DNA from 2 places in the Arthrobacter sp. MMS24-S77 genome. Region 2 is predicted to be linked to the other one. Evidence: riboswitches for the same ligand, from Rfam matches in the RefSeq annotation. Region 2 holds a riboswitch; the other holds the start of a gene.
What was found. A riboswitch is a leader RNA that binds a small molecule or an ion and turns the genes downstream of it on or off. The one in region 2 is predicted to bind cyclic di-AMP.

Region 1 (7,876 bases), 370 kb from region 2:
GATGTCCTCCAGGGAGACGGTACCCTTGCCGATGCCGATGGTCGGGTTGAGGGCGCTGCCGGAAGACTCATGGCACATGTTCGAGCAGTCGGGCAGGTTATTGGTGCCGAGGCTCCGCGCAAAGAGCTGGTACATGAAGGCTGTCTCGTTGGCCGTGCGCCCCGAGGTGTAAAAAACGCAACGATCCGGCGTCGTGGCATTGACGTGTTCGCCGATCAGGGCGAAAGCATCCGTCCAGCTGATCGGAGAATAGTGTGTTTCGCCGGGGCGGATGACCACGGGCTCGGCGATGCGTCCTTGGCTGCCCAGCCAGTATTCGGTCTTGTCCTCGAGCGCGGCGATGGAATGCTGGGCCCAGAACGCCGCATCGACCACGCGGGTGGTGCTCTCCTCGGCGATGGCCTTGGCCCCGTTTTCGCAGAACTCGGCGGGGCTGCGTTTTCCGGTAATGGACTCCGGCCAGGCGCACCCGGGACAGTCGAAACCGTCCCGCTGGTTGACGCGGAGCATTGACTTGACGGTCCGGCTCACACCGGCTTGGGCCCAACCTCGTTCCAAAGCCACGGTGACTGCCTTGACACCGGCGGCGGAGCGCTTGGGCGGGTGAATTTGGAGGTCATCTTCATTGATGTCCTGCTCGGGAGCATGCCTGTTCATGTCCCCATCATTGCAAGGCCTGTCCTTCTATTCCACCCGTGTCCATCCGGCAGCGGAAGTTCTCAGCCGGTCAGGGCACTCCAGTCCACCGGCCCTGACGAAACTTTGCGGGCAGACTTCGCGGGAGGTTTCTTGGTTTTGTCCTCCGGAGCCTTCGGCTGGGGAAGCGGCTGCCCCCAAGGAAGGGGAAGGCGGGTACTGACTCGCCTAGTTGAACGCCGTGTGGCGGGACCACCATGACTCCGTCCGCACTGGCGAGCCCGCGCATCATCCCCGGCCCGGCGTGTTGCGCCGGCGAGGCCAAACCGTACACGAACCTGAAGGGAAGCAAGCGCGTGCGTCCGGGGTCGGCGTCGAGCGTCGCACCACAAGGCACCGCACCGACGTCGGGCAGCGTTCCGTGCCCCAGTCCAGCAAGCAGCGGTGCGCCGATCGTGAAAAGAACCATCATGGCCGCGAGCGGGTTGCCCGGCAGCCCTAAGACAAAGCGCCCATCCGGCAACTCGGCCAACACGGCAGGGTGTCCCGGCCGCATCGCAATGCCGTCAATCAGCAAACGGCCGCCAAGTTCGGCAATGGCGCGCCGGAAGTGGTCCGTTCCGGAACGGCCCGTTCCCCCGGTGGTGATAACGACGTCGGCGGGTGGCGTGTCCGGCGACAACTCGCCTTCCTCAAGGCCGGAGAGCCATTCGTCGTAGGAGTCACCCACTTTGATCAGCTCGCCGCGGATCCCGCCAAGGAGCTCGACGACGGCGCCAAGCTGGGGGCCGAAGGTGTCCCTCACCCTCCCAGGGGCCGGGATACCCGTGGTCACCACTTCGGAGCCGGTCAGGAGCAGTTTCACGTGGGGTTTGCCCAGGACTTCCAGTTCATCGCGGCCGGCCAGCGCAGCCAGGGCGAGGTGGGCGGGGTTCAAGACGACGCCTGCTTTGATCAGCAGTTCCCCTGCCCCGGCTTCTTCTCCCGCGTTACGGATGTGCTGCCCGTTGCGCGGTTCGCCAGGTTTCGCATTTCCGCCGAGCGCGAGGACCGGCAGGCCATCTTCGTCGGTCGCCAGGACACCGCTTTCGCTCCGGAGCACGGCTTTGGCCCCCGGCGGTATCAGGCCACCGGTGACAATAGGGCTCGCCTGGTGGGGGGCCAGCCGATGGCCCGGCTCGGCCAGGATCCACGGGCCGCTGCCGTTGACAGCCCAGCCATCCATCGCCGAGGACGCATAGTGCGGCAGGTCCTGCAGGGCATGGACGTCCGACGCCAACGTCCTGCCGAGCGCGTCCTTCAGGGCAACGGGAGCGGCGGGAATGGGCGTAGCACAGTCAAAGGCAAGCTGCCGGGCTTCCGCCCACAGGTGGTCGGCATGCTTCTCGGCGCCCACTTTCTCGGCACCCTGTTCAGGGGCATCGGTCATCCGGCGTCGGTTCCGGGGTTCGTGTAGTCGTTGGCGAGCGTGCGTGCCAGGCCCATCGCGGCGTCCATCGATGCGGATTCAGTCGCTTGTCCCGAACCTGCGGCCAGTCCGGCCGCGAAGCCGGCAATGAAGGTGGTCAAGGGAGCCGCCGGGCGAACGACAGAATGGGCTGCAACCCCTGCAAGGGACAGGATCTCGTTGATGTCGATCTCGACGCCTTCAAGCTCATATGCCTGCAGCAGGCTCCTGCACCATTCCTCAAGCGTTTCTTCTTGGCTCTTCACGATCCGCCTCCACAGTCCGGTACAGCTGTTGTGACGGCAGGTCACCGTCCAGTCCAAGCGCCGCGGCGTCGTCCCAGGTATCCACGTCATCGGTGGAGCCAGCAGGAACAGCTACGGCCAGCAGATCAAGCCTAGCAAGCAGGCGGAACACCGCTGCGTTGGCGAGGCTACCCTGTTCTGCCGCGGCCAGCACTTCGCGCCGCAAAGCAGAGATCCGGTAAATTCCAAGCAATGGCTGCCTCCGGCCATCGGCGGATACGGACATAACCCCTTCCGTTTCCGGATGGCCGGCAAGTTCCTGGAGCAAGACCGGAACCGCGGCGGCGGCGAGGGGCATGTCGCACGCCATGACGAGTACCCATGGTGCGGGTGTTTCCTTCGCGGAAAGACCCTCGCGGGCATGCTTCTCGAGCGCAAGGAGTCCGGCTTCGATCGCGGCTGCCGGCCCAGCGAAAGGCGGGTCCTCGCGGGCCGTCAACGTGCCGTCCGGCAACGTGCCAGGATCTGGCCCGACGACGACGACGCGCCCGGCCCCGTACGCCGCCGCGAGGGCGCGCTCAAGGAGCGTGGCGCCGTCGTACCTCAGCTGGGATTTGGGCACACCACCGAGGCGGGAGGACTTGCCACCCGCCAAGATCGCCGCATCAAAGTCCACCAGCCCAGATTACCGGGGGCAGGCTCAGTTGCGGTTCAGGCCGCCGACTCGGGCAAGAGGAAGGGATCCCACGCGGGCGCAGGTTTCTCAAGCTCCTTGATTTGCCAGATAGTCCCGGTGGGCGCCGCTGGAGTGAACCTCAGTTTCCAGCCCATTTCGGCCGGTGTATGGTCACTCTTGGCGTTGTTGCAGCGCAGGCACGCCGCCACCAGGTTTTCCCAGGAATCCGCGCCGCCCCTGGACTTGGGGTGGACGTGGTCAATAGTGTGGGCTGCTTTCCCGCAATAGGCGCAACGGTGACCGTCGCGGCGCAAGACGCCGCGGCGTGTAACCGCCGTGATCGTGTTGTACCTCGGCCGGATGTAGCGATTGAGCAGAATCACGGAGGGACGTCCGAGAATCTCCTGTGGCCCGACGACAGGCTCGTCGCCTTCGGCCACTACGCTCGCTTTTCCGGTGAGCACAAGGACCAGCGCCCGGCGGAAGGTTACTACCGCCAGCGGTTCATATCCAGCATTCAGAACGAGTGTGCGCATGCACGTACCTCTTCACGGCCGCACCCGTCAGGGGCGCGAGGGCCGGCTGCCCTCTGCATGTACGGGCTGTGGATCGACACCACAAGAGTAAACACGCAGAGGCCAGATCAACGAATCCGTGGGTGGGTTCCGGCGCTGTGTCGGGCAAAGTTCATGTACCGGACATGTGGCGTGAACCTTAAACATGCCTGGTTAAAACGGAACATCCCCGCGCGCGAACCGGCGGGGATGTTCCAGTGAAACTATGTAGCCGAAGCTATTTAGCCACCAACGCGGATGAAGACCGGGCCGGAGCCGACGTTGACGCTGTACAGGGCAGTGGTGCCACCGTTCCAGCCGCCGTGGACTGCCATGCCGTTGCCGACGTAGACGGCGATGTGGGCCATGCCCATGCCACCGTTCTGGTAGTAAACCAAGTCGCCCGGCTGCGCTTCAGCAGCGCTGACCGTGCGGCCAAGGGAGAGGTAGTCTGCCGGCCAGCCGTGGAAGTTGATGCCAACAGCGGCCAGGGAGTTCGAAGCCAGGGCGGTGCAGTCCTGGGCAACGCCAAGCTGCGCGTAGGCTGCGGCGGCAATTGCTGCGCCCTTGCCGCTGGCAACCTTCGTGGCAGGGGATACAGCGGCGGAAACAGAAAGCGTTGCGGTGCCCGCCTTGGGAGCGGCAACAGCTTCCTGGACGGCAACCGGAGCTTCGACAACCGGAGCAGCTTCGGTGGAAACCACCGGGCGCTCGTACTTGATGGCCACGGAAGAATCGGCCGAAATGCTGGCTTGGGCGATGGACTGGACTTCCAGGGTGGAGGTCGCAGTGGACTCGCGGGGGACGTTGGTTTCGGCAGCGTTGGCTGCGATACCGCTAGTGAGGACCAGTCCGGAAGCAGCGGCGATAACTGCGGCCTGACGGCCTACGCCACCGGCGTTGCTGCCGACGGTCTTAGCGATGACGGCAAGCGAGTTGGTCTTGGTGACCGCGGCGCGGTGGCGCGCAAGAGTAGAGCGTGAAGACACGTTAAAAGGCCTCTCCCTATGCCCGCGAGGTAAGCTGTCGGATTCGGATGGGAGTCATCCGGCCGCAATGCTTCCCGTAGGAAACAATTGCGACTTAACCCCAAGGCCATCGGTGAAGATGACCAAAAGTGGGTCCCCCGCCTCTGCCAGACGATGTTTTGCGAACGGAACCTCGAGCAGTGGCAGAGCTAGGCAATCCACCCGAGTGCATCAACTCTCTAAAAGTTGATGCGAGTTAGACGGTACAGGAGTTTTGGCTGAATGTCACATTCAGGTCACGGAGCGTGACAAGCATGCGAGAGACGGCCATCGGATTGGCTACAGCCAGCCGAGGGGATCAACGACATCGCCGTTGACCATGACTTCAAAATGGAGGTGGCAGCCGGTGGAAGCGCCGGTGGTGCCGCTCAAAGCGACAACGTCACCGCGGTTGACCGTTTGGCCCACCTGGACGTTGAACGAGGACAAATGGTTGTACGTGGTTTCGAGGCCGTTGCCATGGTCCACCACAACGCGGTTTCCACCGCCATACGGGTGCCAGCCCGCAAACGTGACCTTGCCGGCTGCAGCCGCATGCACCTGGGTGCCGCACTGGGCCACGAAGTCCTGGCCACGGTGGAACTCCCCTAGGCCTCCTGTAATGGGGTTCACGCGGTAGCCGAACGGCGATGCCGTGGTGAGGGTGTCCAGCGGAGCCCCCAGCGTGCCCTTCGAGGACGATGTCTTGATGCTGCCGACGGACTGCGCGCTCAGGAGCTGCTTGAGCTTGCTATCAGGATCCGCCGTGGTGGAAACGGCAGCGCGGCTGAAGTCGATGGTGGCACTGGCCGCAGCGGGAATCTCAGGCTGGGTACCCATCGAAGCGGCCGAAGCCTGGTTCGATTCCGCGGTGGCCGTCAATGCGCCGGTACCCGGCATGGCGACCGTCAGGATGAGGCCCGTGGCGGCGAGGGCCACGCCTGCCTTCTGTCCCACACCGCTCGCGGCAGCAAAATCAGCCATTTGCCGCAAGGGCCCCTTGCGCCGGCGCACTTCGCGATGCGGATCGCGGGGCCGGTCGTGCGCAACGACGTTCGTGCTCCGCAGCTCAGCAGTAGGACCGGACGCGCGTCTGCGGCCCCTGGTGTTCTGCGTGGTCAAAGTGTTCCTCTCTGGCAAGCCTGCGAAGTTAGCTGTCGGATTCGGGTCAGAGAGTGCATGGACCCGGTCCGCGTGGAGGGCGCGAAGCACAGAGGAGTCCCCGGGAAGGGTCCTGCGCTTTTTGCACTTCCGCTGCGGACTTCACCCCAAGGCTGTCTTTCGACAGCCGCTGGTGGTTCCCCCGCTTCTGCCAGTGAATGGACTAATCCACCTGATCCGCTGGCAGAACTCGGCTTCGGATCAGGTAACGCTTTGGTATCGGCGCCAGTACTAAACTATAGGGGATTAAACCCCCGCAGTAATAATTTCGTTATCTTTGCCGAACAGTTTGCAGAAGGCCTAAGAGACGGTCACAAAGACGTGCGACGCCACCTCAGGCGGCAGCTCCAACGCACCATCGATATTGGGCACGCGAACGGAGATGTACTCCCCTACACGCTCAAGGGAAACCCTGGCTCCGGGGCGGATTCCGCCCTCGTCCAGCTGAACCAGCAGCTCCGGTTCCACCTGGATCGGTTCAGCCAGCCGGCTGACGACGACCCGGTTGTCCGGTGAGTATTCGTTCATCGCTTCAAGGAGGTTGACTACGCCATCCGTAAAGGCGTGGGACGCAGCTCCGCCCAGGGCTTCGAGCCCCGGAATGGGGTTGCCGTAGGGAGATTCAGTGGGGTGGTTAAGGAGTTCATAGAGCCGCCGTTCCACGCGCTCGCTCATAACGTGTTCCCAGCGGCATGCCTCGTCGTGGACATAGGCCCAGTCCAGTCCGATGACGTCGGCCAGGAGCCGCTCGGCGAGCCGGTGCTTGCGCATGACCTCGGTGGCGCGTTTCCGGCCGGTTTCGGTCAATTCAAGGTGCCGGTCGTTGGAAACAATCACCAGGCCGTCGCGTTCCATCCGCCCGATAGTCTGGGAAACGGTGGGACCGGAGTGCCGCAAGCGCTCGGCAATGCGTGCGCGAAGAGCCACGATGTTCTCTTCCTCAAGCTCCAAAATGGTCCGAAGATACATCTCAGTGGTATCGATCAGATCCGTCATCCAGCTCAGCTCCTCGAGCGCAGTATCTTGCGTATTTTCCACCGTACCGCAGCCGGCCAGGCGGTCGACCCGCCGGTCGTCCCAGGCCGGGCGCCAGCTCCAAGCTTAGCCTATTTTGAATTACTCCGGATAATTCTCGCGCCGGCCTCGGCCCAGGTCTCGGCGGAACAAATGCTTTCCACGTGGCGGACTATGAAGCCTTCAGTTCTGTCCCCGCCAGTGGAGTCAGGCAGAATTGGGGAGTCGAGGGGGCAGCTTGCCACCTGCCACGACCCATCTAGGCCGCTACTTCACCATTGGAGCATCCCGTGAGCGACAACAGCATCACCATCCCCGCCGATTTGCTGCCCAAGGACGGCCGCTTCGGCGCCGGGCCCTCCAAGGTCCGCCCGGAGCAGATCGAGGCCCTGTCTGCCGCCTCGGCAACAATTCTTGGCACCTCCCACCGCCAGGCACCGGTCAAGAACCTGGTGGGCTCTGTCCGCGAGGGACTCAGCCAGTTCTTCCGCGCACCCGAGGGCTACGAGGTGATTCTCGGCGTCGGAGGCTCCACCGCGTTCTGGGACGTCGCCAGCTTTGGCCTGGTAGAGAAGAAGGCACAGCACCTCTCCTTTGGTGAGTTCGGTTCCAAGTTCGCCGCGGCCACCAACAAGGCACCTTTCCTGGAGGCTTCCTCCATCATCAAGTCCGAGCCCGGCACGCGCCCGGTTTCCCAAGCCGAGGCAGGCGTGGACGTTTACGCGTGGCCGCAGAACGAAACCTCAACGGGTGTGGCGGCTCCGGTCAAGCGGGTTGCCGGCGTCGACGACGGCGCCCTGGTCCTGGTGGATGCGACCTCCGCCGCCGGCGGCTTGGACGTGGACGTCGCCGAGGCTGATGTCTACTACTTCGCACCTCAAAAGAACTTTGCCTCCGACGGCGGCCTGTGGCTTGGCCTCTTCTCCCCCGCAGCCCTGGATCGCGCCGCACGCATCAAGGCAAGCGGCCGCTGGATCCCCGATTTCCTGGACTTGCAGACGGCTATCGACAACTCGAAGCTCAACCAGACGTACAACACGCCGTCCCTGTCCACGCTGGTGACGCTGGACGCCCAGGTCCAGTGGCTCAACAAGAACGGTGGCCTGGACTTCGCTTCCGGGCGCACGGCGGACTCC
Region 2 (7,876 bases):
CGCGAGATGAATTCCCGCTTGGGGCCGCGGACAACCCGGGAGTTGCGCGTCAACCGTGTGCCGATGGCGAGGTCCGAATGGCCGGAGATCAGGGGTGCCAAAAGGGGCGCCAATGCGGCGAGATCCGTGGACAGATCCACGTCCATGTAGGCCAGAACCGGCGACGGCGATGCAAGCCACACCTTTCGCAGGGCGTTGCCGCGTCCCTTCTCGTCAAGATGGACCACCACAAGCTCCGGCAGTTCCCTGGCCACGCGTTCGGCGATTTTCAAGGTGCTGTCCGTGCTGGCGTTGTCGGCAACGGTGATGCGGAAGCCGTGGGGGAAAGAGTCGCGCAAATGGCCATGAAGCCTGCGCAGGCACTCCTCGAGGTCGCGTTCCTCGTTGAAGACGGGGATCGTGACATCGAGGACGGGGACGGTGGTGTGGATGTCCACGGGGGCGCGCCGCACTGAGCTGTATTGAACGGCGGGGCTGCGTTGAACGGGGGTTTTGGGTTGAATCGGGGGGCCCGGCGGCACCACCGCGGGGTCCTTCAGGGTTCCTGTGGTGGATTCGATGAGCGTCATGTATTCAGAGTGCCGCCGCCGATTATGAGTGCTTTAGGCGCAACCTGTGACGTGGCTGTGCATGTGGGAGAGGCCTGGTTAACGCCGTAGAGGTCCGCCCCCGAAGGGACGGACCTCTACGAACTTTGTGGGTTCAGTACCAGTTGTGCGCCAAGTGGAAGGCCCAAGCCGCAGACGGTGAGCCGTAGCGTTCCTTGATGTAGTTCAGGCCCCAGCGGATCTGGGTCTGGTAGTTGGTCTGCCAATCGGCGCCTTCGGAGGCCATTTTTTCGCCCGGCAGCGACTGCACAATGCCGTAAGCGCCGCTCGAGGCGTTCGTGGCAGTGGTCCGCCAATCGGATTCCTTGTTCCACAAGGTGATCAAGGAGGACATTTCGCCCTGGCCCCACCCGTAGGAGGAAAGCATGCTTGCAGCGTAGGCCTGGGCGCCGGCGGGGTCATCGACGGCGACTGGCGCAGCCGGGGCTGCGGGAGCGGGGGGTGCCACGGGAGCGGCAGGTGCGGCAGCCTGGGGCGCGACGGCGGCCGGAGCGGGAGCGGGTGCCTGCGTCGGAGCGGCGCTCGGCTTGGCGCTTGCGCTCGCTGACGGCGTGGCGGTGGCGGACGGGGCGGCGCTATGCTCTGCAACCGTGCGCGATTCGGACGTGCGGCTCAACTCTTGGGCACTGATGGCTTGTCCGGCGGCCTGGGTGGCTGCGCCTGCCCCGAGGAACACAGCAACAACGCCGGCAAAAACGGCCATGCGCTGGCTGGGGCCGAGGTTTGCGGCGGCTCGCCTCAGGGTGGAACGTGACTTGTTTTTCCGGGCAGGTTCGCCGCGGTGGCGCGCAACAGGGCGCGACTGATTCTTGGAATCAGACATGGTGATTGCCTCTCAACGCCTGCGGAGTTAGCTGTCGGATTCGGATGAGGTCATCCGGCCGTGGCCACTGAGAATCGTGGCGGTACGGCTTCACCCCTAGGGCTGGCTCAACATGAGCGCTTGCCCGGAGACCTGGGTCCCCCGTCTCTGCCTGGAGTGTTGGGCACCGGGGAGTGGCAGAGCTCGGCGCCTACCCGGCGGTGGCCGGAACAATCCTGCGCACCCATTCGACGGTACAGGAGGATGCCGCTTAAGTCACATTTAGGTAACGGAGATCACGACGCCGGTGCGCCGACTTGCGCTCGCCGCGCTCCGGCGTCGTGATCTTCTGGGCGGGCCCTCAGGCCGTGGCAGTCCAGAGCGCCGGAAGCCGCACCGCAAACTCCGTCCGGCCGGGACGCGAGGCCACTTCAACAGTGCCTCCATGGGCCTGGACAATGGACTCAACAATCGACAAGCCGAGCCCGGACGTGCCCTCGGAACCGGAACGGGCTGCGTCGGCACGGGCAAAGCGGGAGAAGATCCTGCCTTGGAATTCAGGCGGAATGCCGGGCCCGTTGTCGGTCACGGTGACCACGGCGCTGCCATCGGCCGAGCGCATGACTCCCGTGACCACGGTGGTTCCCGCCTCCGTGTGCTTGCGGGCATTGGAGAGCAGATTGGCCAAGACCTGGTGGAGCTGCGTGGTGTCGCCGCGGACCGTCAGGGGTTCATCCGGGAGCCTGAGCTGCCAGATGTGCTCCGGGGCCATGACTTTCTCGTCGCTGACGGTCTCGATCACCAACTGCGTGAGGTCCACGTCGGTGAACTCGGGTGCCTTGCCTTCGTCCAGCCGCGCCAAGAGAAGGAGGTCCTCCACGAGGGTGGTCATACGTTCGGACTGGCTCTGAACCCGGCCCAGCGACTTGCGGCCGTCCTCGGTGAACGACTCCGTCATGCGCAACAGCTCGGTGTAGCCGCGGATGGCCGTCAGTGGCGTCCGCAGCTCGTGCGAGGCATCGGCCACGAACTGGCGCACCTTGGTTTCGCTCTGCTGCCTTGCCTCCAACGCGCTGGAGACATTGTCCAGCATGAGGTTCAAAGCATGACCGACGCTGCCCACCTCCGTGCCGGGATGGGCAGCCGACGCCGGGACGCGCACCGCGAGGGCCACCTCGCCGGCGTCGAGCGGAAGTTTCGATACTTTCGTGGCGACGTCGGAGAGTTGCTCCAGGGGACGCATGGTGCGGCGGATCAGCACGGTCCCGGCGAGTCCAATCAGCACCAGGCCGCCCAAGGACACGAACACCATGGTCCACACGAGCGAGGCTTCGGTGTCCTGTTTCGAGGCGAGCGGCAGGCCCGTGATGACAACATCGCCGTAGGGGGTTTCGGTGGCTACCAGCCGGTAGCCACCATTGGACAGGGTTCGATCAACAGGGCGGCCATCGTGGGGGAGCGCCAAGAGGATTCCCGCGTCGCTGGGCGACAAGTTTGTGCGGGTCGCGTCCGAGGACAGGAACCCAGCGCTGCTCACTTGCCCGCCAAGAATGCGTGCATTCAGGGTGCCGATGCTCTGGCCGCGGGCATCCAAAGGATCTGGCCGTCCATTCGGATCACCTATGGGCGGGCGGCCATGGGAGGCCTGCATCAATTGCTGGTCGAGCTGTTTCGTGAGGAACACGTCCATGGAGGCGTAGCTGACCACGCCCACTGCTCCGCAGATGGCCACGAGAAGTGCCATGGAGACAAGGATCAGGCGTGTGCGCAGGTGCCAGGTTGAAGGATTGAACCACTGATGGTCGGTCTGGCGGGGGATACCCGAGAGTGCGGACATTCGGCGCGCCCCGGGCTATTCGGCAGGCTTGATGACGTACCCGGCCCCGCGCACAGTGTGGATCATGGGCGGGTGGTTGGCCTCGATCTTTTTGCGCAGGTACGAGATGTAGAGCTCCACGATGTTGGCTTGCCCGCCAAAGTCGTAGTCCCACACGCGGTCCAGGATCTGGGCCTTGCTGACCACGCGCTTGGGATTCTCCATGAGGTAGCGCAGGAGCTCGAATTGGGTTGCCGTGAGCTGGATGTCTTCGCCCCCGCGGGTGACCTCGCGGGTGTCCACGTTCAAGGTCAAGTCACCCACTACCAGCTCGGCCGTGTCCATCGCGGCCACCCCCGAGCGCTGGACCAGGCGGTGCAGGCGCAGCAGGACTTCCTCCATGCTGAACGGCTTGGTGACGTAGTCGTCCCCGCCGGCGGCCAACCCGACAATGCGGTCTTGAACGTCGTCCTTCGCGGTGAGGAAGAGCGCGGGCACCTCAGGCGCAAAGGCGCGGATCCTGCCCAGAAGCTCAACGCCGTCGAACCCTGGCAGCATCACATCCAGCACCAGGACATCGGGCCGGAAGTCCTTGGCGAGCTTTACCGCAGTGGGTCCGTCGCCGGCAACGGCTACGGACCAACCCGCCATACGGAGGCCCATGCTCATGAGCTCGGCGAGGCTGGGTTCGTCGTCCACCACAAGGGCGCGGATGGGGGAACCGTCCGGGTGGCTGAGCTGGGGAAGGTTGTTTGTCATGGAGTGCGAGGATGCCATGAGACAACTCTCCAATCTGCCGGTTTGCCGGTGCTTTGCCGATGCTGTGAGCACCCTGTGAGTCTCAGCCTAGCCACCTGTCCAAAGGCACGGTACGCCCAGCGCGCTGCGGCGGGTCTGTTGGCACTGTCCGACGCAACTGCCGCAGGTCACAGGAAGGCCTGCAGTTCGGCACAGCCCGCACACAGCAAAGAGGCTGACGCTGTTTGGGACAAGGACAACGACCGACCCAAACAGTCTCGACTTCGATGGAGAACACCATGGATCAGCAAAACAACCCCTCCGTACCTGGGTCCGTGCCGGGGGCCGTACCGGGGAATGAGCAGCCGCAGCCGGTGATCCGGCCCCTTGAAGATTCCGAGCAGCCGGTGGCCGGGGAGCCCGCCGCTGGGTGGGGTGCGCCGGGGTCGGCGTACCAGCAGCCCGGACAGCCTGCCGTCGGTCAGCCCGCCGCTGGTTGGGGTGCGCCGCAGCAATACACCGCAGGGCAGCCCCGACCGTCGTTCTTCAAGAACTGGACGCTGAAGAAGGGGCTCATTGTCGGAGGCGTCGCCGTCGTCGTCGCTGCGGCGGCCGGCGCAGGTGCATATGCCGCTGGAAATGGAACTGCTGCCGATACAAGTAATGCGCTTGGGCCTGGTGCCGGGGGACAGGCTGGACAGAACGGCCAAGGCGGATTCGGTGGCCCAGGTGGTACGAACGCCGGCCCGGGCGGCCTCGGTGTAGGCATGGGCGGCCTGAACGCCGCCATCCATTCTGAGTACGTGGTTCTCCAAAACGGTAGCTACGTCACCATGGCCGGCCAGCTGGGCACGGTCACTGACATCTCGGCGAGCTCCATGACCGTCAAGAGCGAGGATGGATTCACCCGCACCTATGTCCTCGGAACGGACGTTGTAGTGGAGCAGGGTATGCGGCAACGGGGAAGCACAACCGGCGGCACCACGCTGACCCTTGCCGATGTGAAATCCGGATCCAGCGTGAGGGTTACCGCGCTCAAGGAATCTGACAAATACACGGCGCAGTCCATCCAGATCGTGACTGCCACGACCTCGACCACTACCCAGGGGACCGGCACCACCAACTAGCGGTGGGTGCTTCAGGTGTCCGTCGTGACCCTCTTTGCCGCGCTTTGGCCTCAGAACGGCGCAACTCGCCGTGTCTCAAGCGCTTTCCGAAGGCAAAGAGGGTCACGACGGCGTCCCAACCGGCCTTCAAACCGTGCCGGCCCGGCCATCAAACTGCCGCCGCCCGGCCATCCACAAGGGTCCTAGCAGACGATTTGCCGAAAGATTTTCATGAGACGCAGATTCGGGATTGGACAAGAGTTGTTTCATATCTCGAGATTCAAAGGCAAGCGCATGACGTGACTTAAGATTCAAAAATTGGCACTTTCATCAAATTATCTTCGAATATTGCGCCCCAGATGGCCATTGTGACGAACGAGAATGGGTCACATTTGGACATGCTTGAATTGTGACATGCGGCACAATAGTGTGATTCGTCTCAAAATGTGGACGGTTTGGCTCTTTGTTACTTGCAAGTTCCCTTTGTTACGTTGCACACTTCAAATGTGAACAAGAACTCAACAGCATCTGCAGCCGCAGCGATCGAACCCAGTGCACCCGCTGGTTTTTCGATGAGCTGTTGTCGAATGCATGCCTAACTTAAGACCCCTAAAAGTTTCAGGCATTCGCCCCCTGCCCAGCGTCGGGCGCCCCTCCCCATCTCATTGCGGGGACCAGACCAGCATTCGAAGCCGCGATGACGGCTATTCACTTTGAGGTAAGCAATCCATGTCAGTTGCATCCGGATACGTCCACATCTCCGTCCGTAACGCCAACAAGGCCGCGTCGAACGCCGGCCTGCGGCCCGGCTTTGGAAACCGCCCGGCCTACGCCCAGCCTGCGCCGCAGGGCGGCAGCCAGGCGCCCGGTTACGTGCCCCAGGGCTACAACCCCAACTCGTACGGTCAGCTCCGCGCTGTTCCCGCCAACGAGGCCTCGCCGATGACTGCACCCACGCCTGTCCTGGCCCCAGCCGACCGCTCCATCCGCCCCGTTGCCAACGACAATGTGGCCCGCGGGTTCGTGCTCTACATGGGCATCGACGAAGATACCGCTGCGGCCGCCGGAACGTCCATCGCCAAGCTTGCCCAGGAAATCCGGGCCTACGCACAGTCCCTCGTGTCCGGCGCTGAGAGCTATGCCGCCGTCGCGGTGGCCCCGGCCACCGCGCCCGGTTCCGCGCTCGACGTCGTCCGCTCGACTTTCGGTGACCCGACCGTTGGCAGCCGCCAGCGTTCCGATGCGCTCCGCCCGCAGCCGCCACAGGAAGCCCGCCCGTCCGGCGTCTTGATCGACCTCGCCCGCCGCGAAGTGCACCTCGATGGCGAATCCCTGAACCTCACGTTCAAGGAATTCGAGCTCCTCAACTACCTCGTCGAAAACGGCACCCGCACCGTGGGCCGCGATGAACTTCTTGAGGGCCTGTGGCGCAATGCCGAAGAGGTCCCCAACGAGCGCACCATCGACGTCCACATCCGGCGCCTCCGCTCCAAGCTCGGCCGCCTCGCGAATACCGTCCGCACCGTGCGCGGCCAGGGCTACCGCTTCTACGAGCACCCCGAGGTCATCGTCTGGGCCGCTCCGGAATACTCGATCTAGTCTCGACGCGCTCAAAGCGCCCGCTCCTGTCTAGGGAGCGGGCGCTTTCGCTTCCGCGGGACGATCCCTCGGCGCCTGCGCTCGTACCTCACGCAACAACGGCGCTTTCGGGATGTCCCGCTCACGCTACAGCGCCCGCGCCAAAGGGCCGGTCGCATTCCTGCGCCCAGGACCAGTGAGCATGTGCCTCCGCGGCGATAGGGTGGGGGGATGAGCGAGCATCACATCAAGCGGCTGGTGATCATGCGGCATGCGAAGTCGGACTGGCCTGTCGGGGTGCCGGATCATGAGCGGCCCCTTGCAGAGCGTGGCCACCGCGAAGCGCCCCTTGCCGGGAAGTGGCTCCTGAAGCACCATGTGGTTCCGGACTTTATCCTGTGTTCGTCCGCACTGCGGACTCGCCAGACATGCACTTGGGTGTGCAGCGAACTGGGGGACAAGGCACCGACGCCGAAACTCGAGGACGGCCTGTATGCCGCCTCTGCGCAGCGCATGTTGACAGTCATCAACCATGTACCGGAAACCGTCACGACTCTCATGATCTTCTCGCACATGCCCGGTGTGCAGGACCTCGCCATGCATTTGGCTTCCCGCGACTCGGACCACGACGCCTACATGGACGCTGCTACCCGCTATCCGACCAGTGCCATGACAGTGATGGAACTGGAGAAGCCTTGGGCTGAACTCGATGGGCAGGATGCCCGACTGACCCACTTCGCTGTTCCTCGCCCAAAGTAAGTTCGCGACCGGCGCGGCTATTCCACGTCGAGTTTGGCGGCAACATCCTGCAGCAGGCGGACAACGTGGCGGATGCTGGGGCTCGCCGTCATGGTCTTCCTGTACACGATTCCCACTTGGCGTTGCTGCGTCGGGTTGGCCACGGGTATCGCGACCACTCCGGCGGGGAGCTCGGGCCGGCCAAGCCGGGGGACCAGCGCTACCGCAACACCCTGCTGGACCATGGCGATATGCGTGGAAAAGTCGGGGTCGAAGATGCGGATGTCCGGTACCCGACCCAGGCCCGCGAGGATCGCCAGTAGCGCCTCATTGCAGATGGCGCCAGCCGGGGTGCTGATCCAGCGTTCGTCCACTAGGTCGGAAGGCTCGACGGCGGTCCTCCCGGCCAGCGGGTGCGCTGAGTTCAGCAGGACGTCGGCGGTGTCCAGGCAGAGGTTCTCGTGGACCATGTTCTCCGGAATGACCAACG

Region 1: linked by a shared signal. The riboswitch ahead of ACX5I4_RS04260 (NlpC/P60 family protein) and the one ahead of ACX5I4_RS02520 (aggregation-promoting factor C-terminal-like domain-containing protein) in region 2 are both predicted to bind cyclic di-AMP.

The regions. Positions count from the first base shown of each region.
Region 1 covers NZ_JBTZRN010000001.1:907,352-915,227, reverse strand. The annotation lists gene ACX5I4_RS04285 (FdhF/YdeP family oxidoreductase) at 1-657, opposite strand, end outside; partial or broken gene ACX5I4_RS04280 (molybdopterin molybdotransferase MoeA) at 720-2,065, opposite strand; gene ACX5I4_RS04275 (DUF6457 domain-containing protein) at 2,062-2,349, opposite strand; gene mobA (molybdenum cofactor guanylyltransferase) at 2,324-3,004, opposite strand; gene ACX5I4_RS04265 (HNH endonuclease) at 3,040-3,540, opposite strand; gene ACX5I4_RS04260 (NlpC/P60 family protein) at 3,801-4,547, opposite strand; cyclic di-AMP (ydaO/yuaA leader) riboswitch at 4,553-4,720, opposite strand; gene ACX5I4_RS04255 (M23 family metallopeptidase) at 4,866-5,687, opposite strand; cyclic di-AMP (ydaO/yuaA leader) riboswitch at 5,690-5,901, opposite strand; gene ACX5I4_RS04250 (metal-dependent transcriptional regulator) at 6,027-6,722, opposite strand; gene serC (phosphoserine transaminase) at 7,031-7,876, shown strand, end outside.
Region 2 covers NZ_JBTZRN010000001.1:533,465-541,340, forward strand. The annotation lists gene ACX5I4_RS02515 (bifunctional glycosyltransferase family 2/GtrA family protein) at 1-569, opposite strand, end outside; gene ACX5I4_RS02520 (aggregation-promoting factor C-terminal-like domain-containing protein) at 703-1,431, opposite strand; cyclic di-AMP (ydaO/yuaA leader) riboswitch at 1,434-1,607, opposite strand; gene ACX5I4_RS02525 (sensor histidine kinase) at 1,772-3,247, opposite strand; gene ACX5I4_RS02530 (response regulator transcription factor) at 3,263-4,003, opposite strand; gene ACX5I4_RS02535 (hypothetical protein) at 4,264-5,091, shown strand; gene ACX5I4_RS02540 (winged helix-turn-helix domain-containing protein) at 5,800-6,669, shown strand; gene ACX5I4_RS02545 (SixA phosphatase family protein) at 6,880-7,407, shown strand; gene ACX5I4_RS02550 (LysR family transcriptional regulator) at 7,425-7,876, opposite strand, start outside.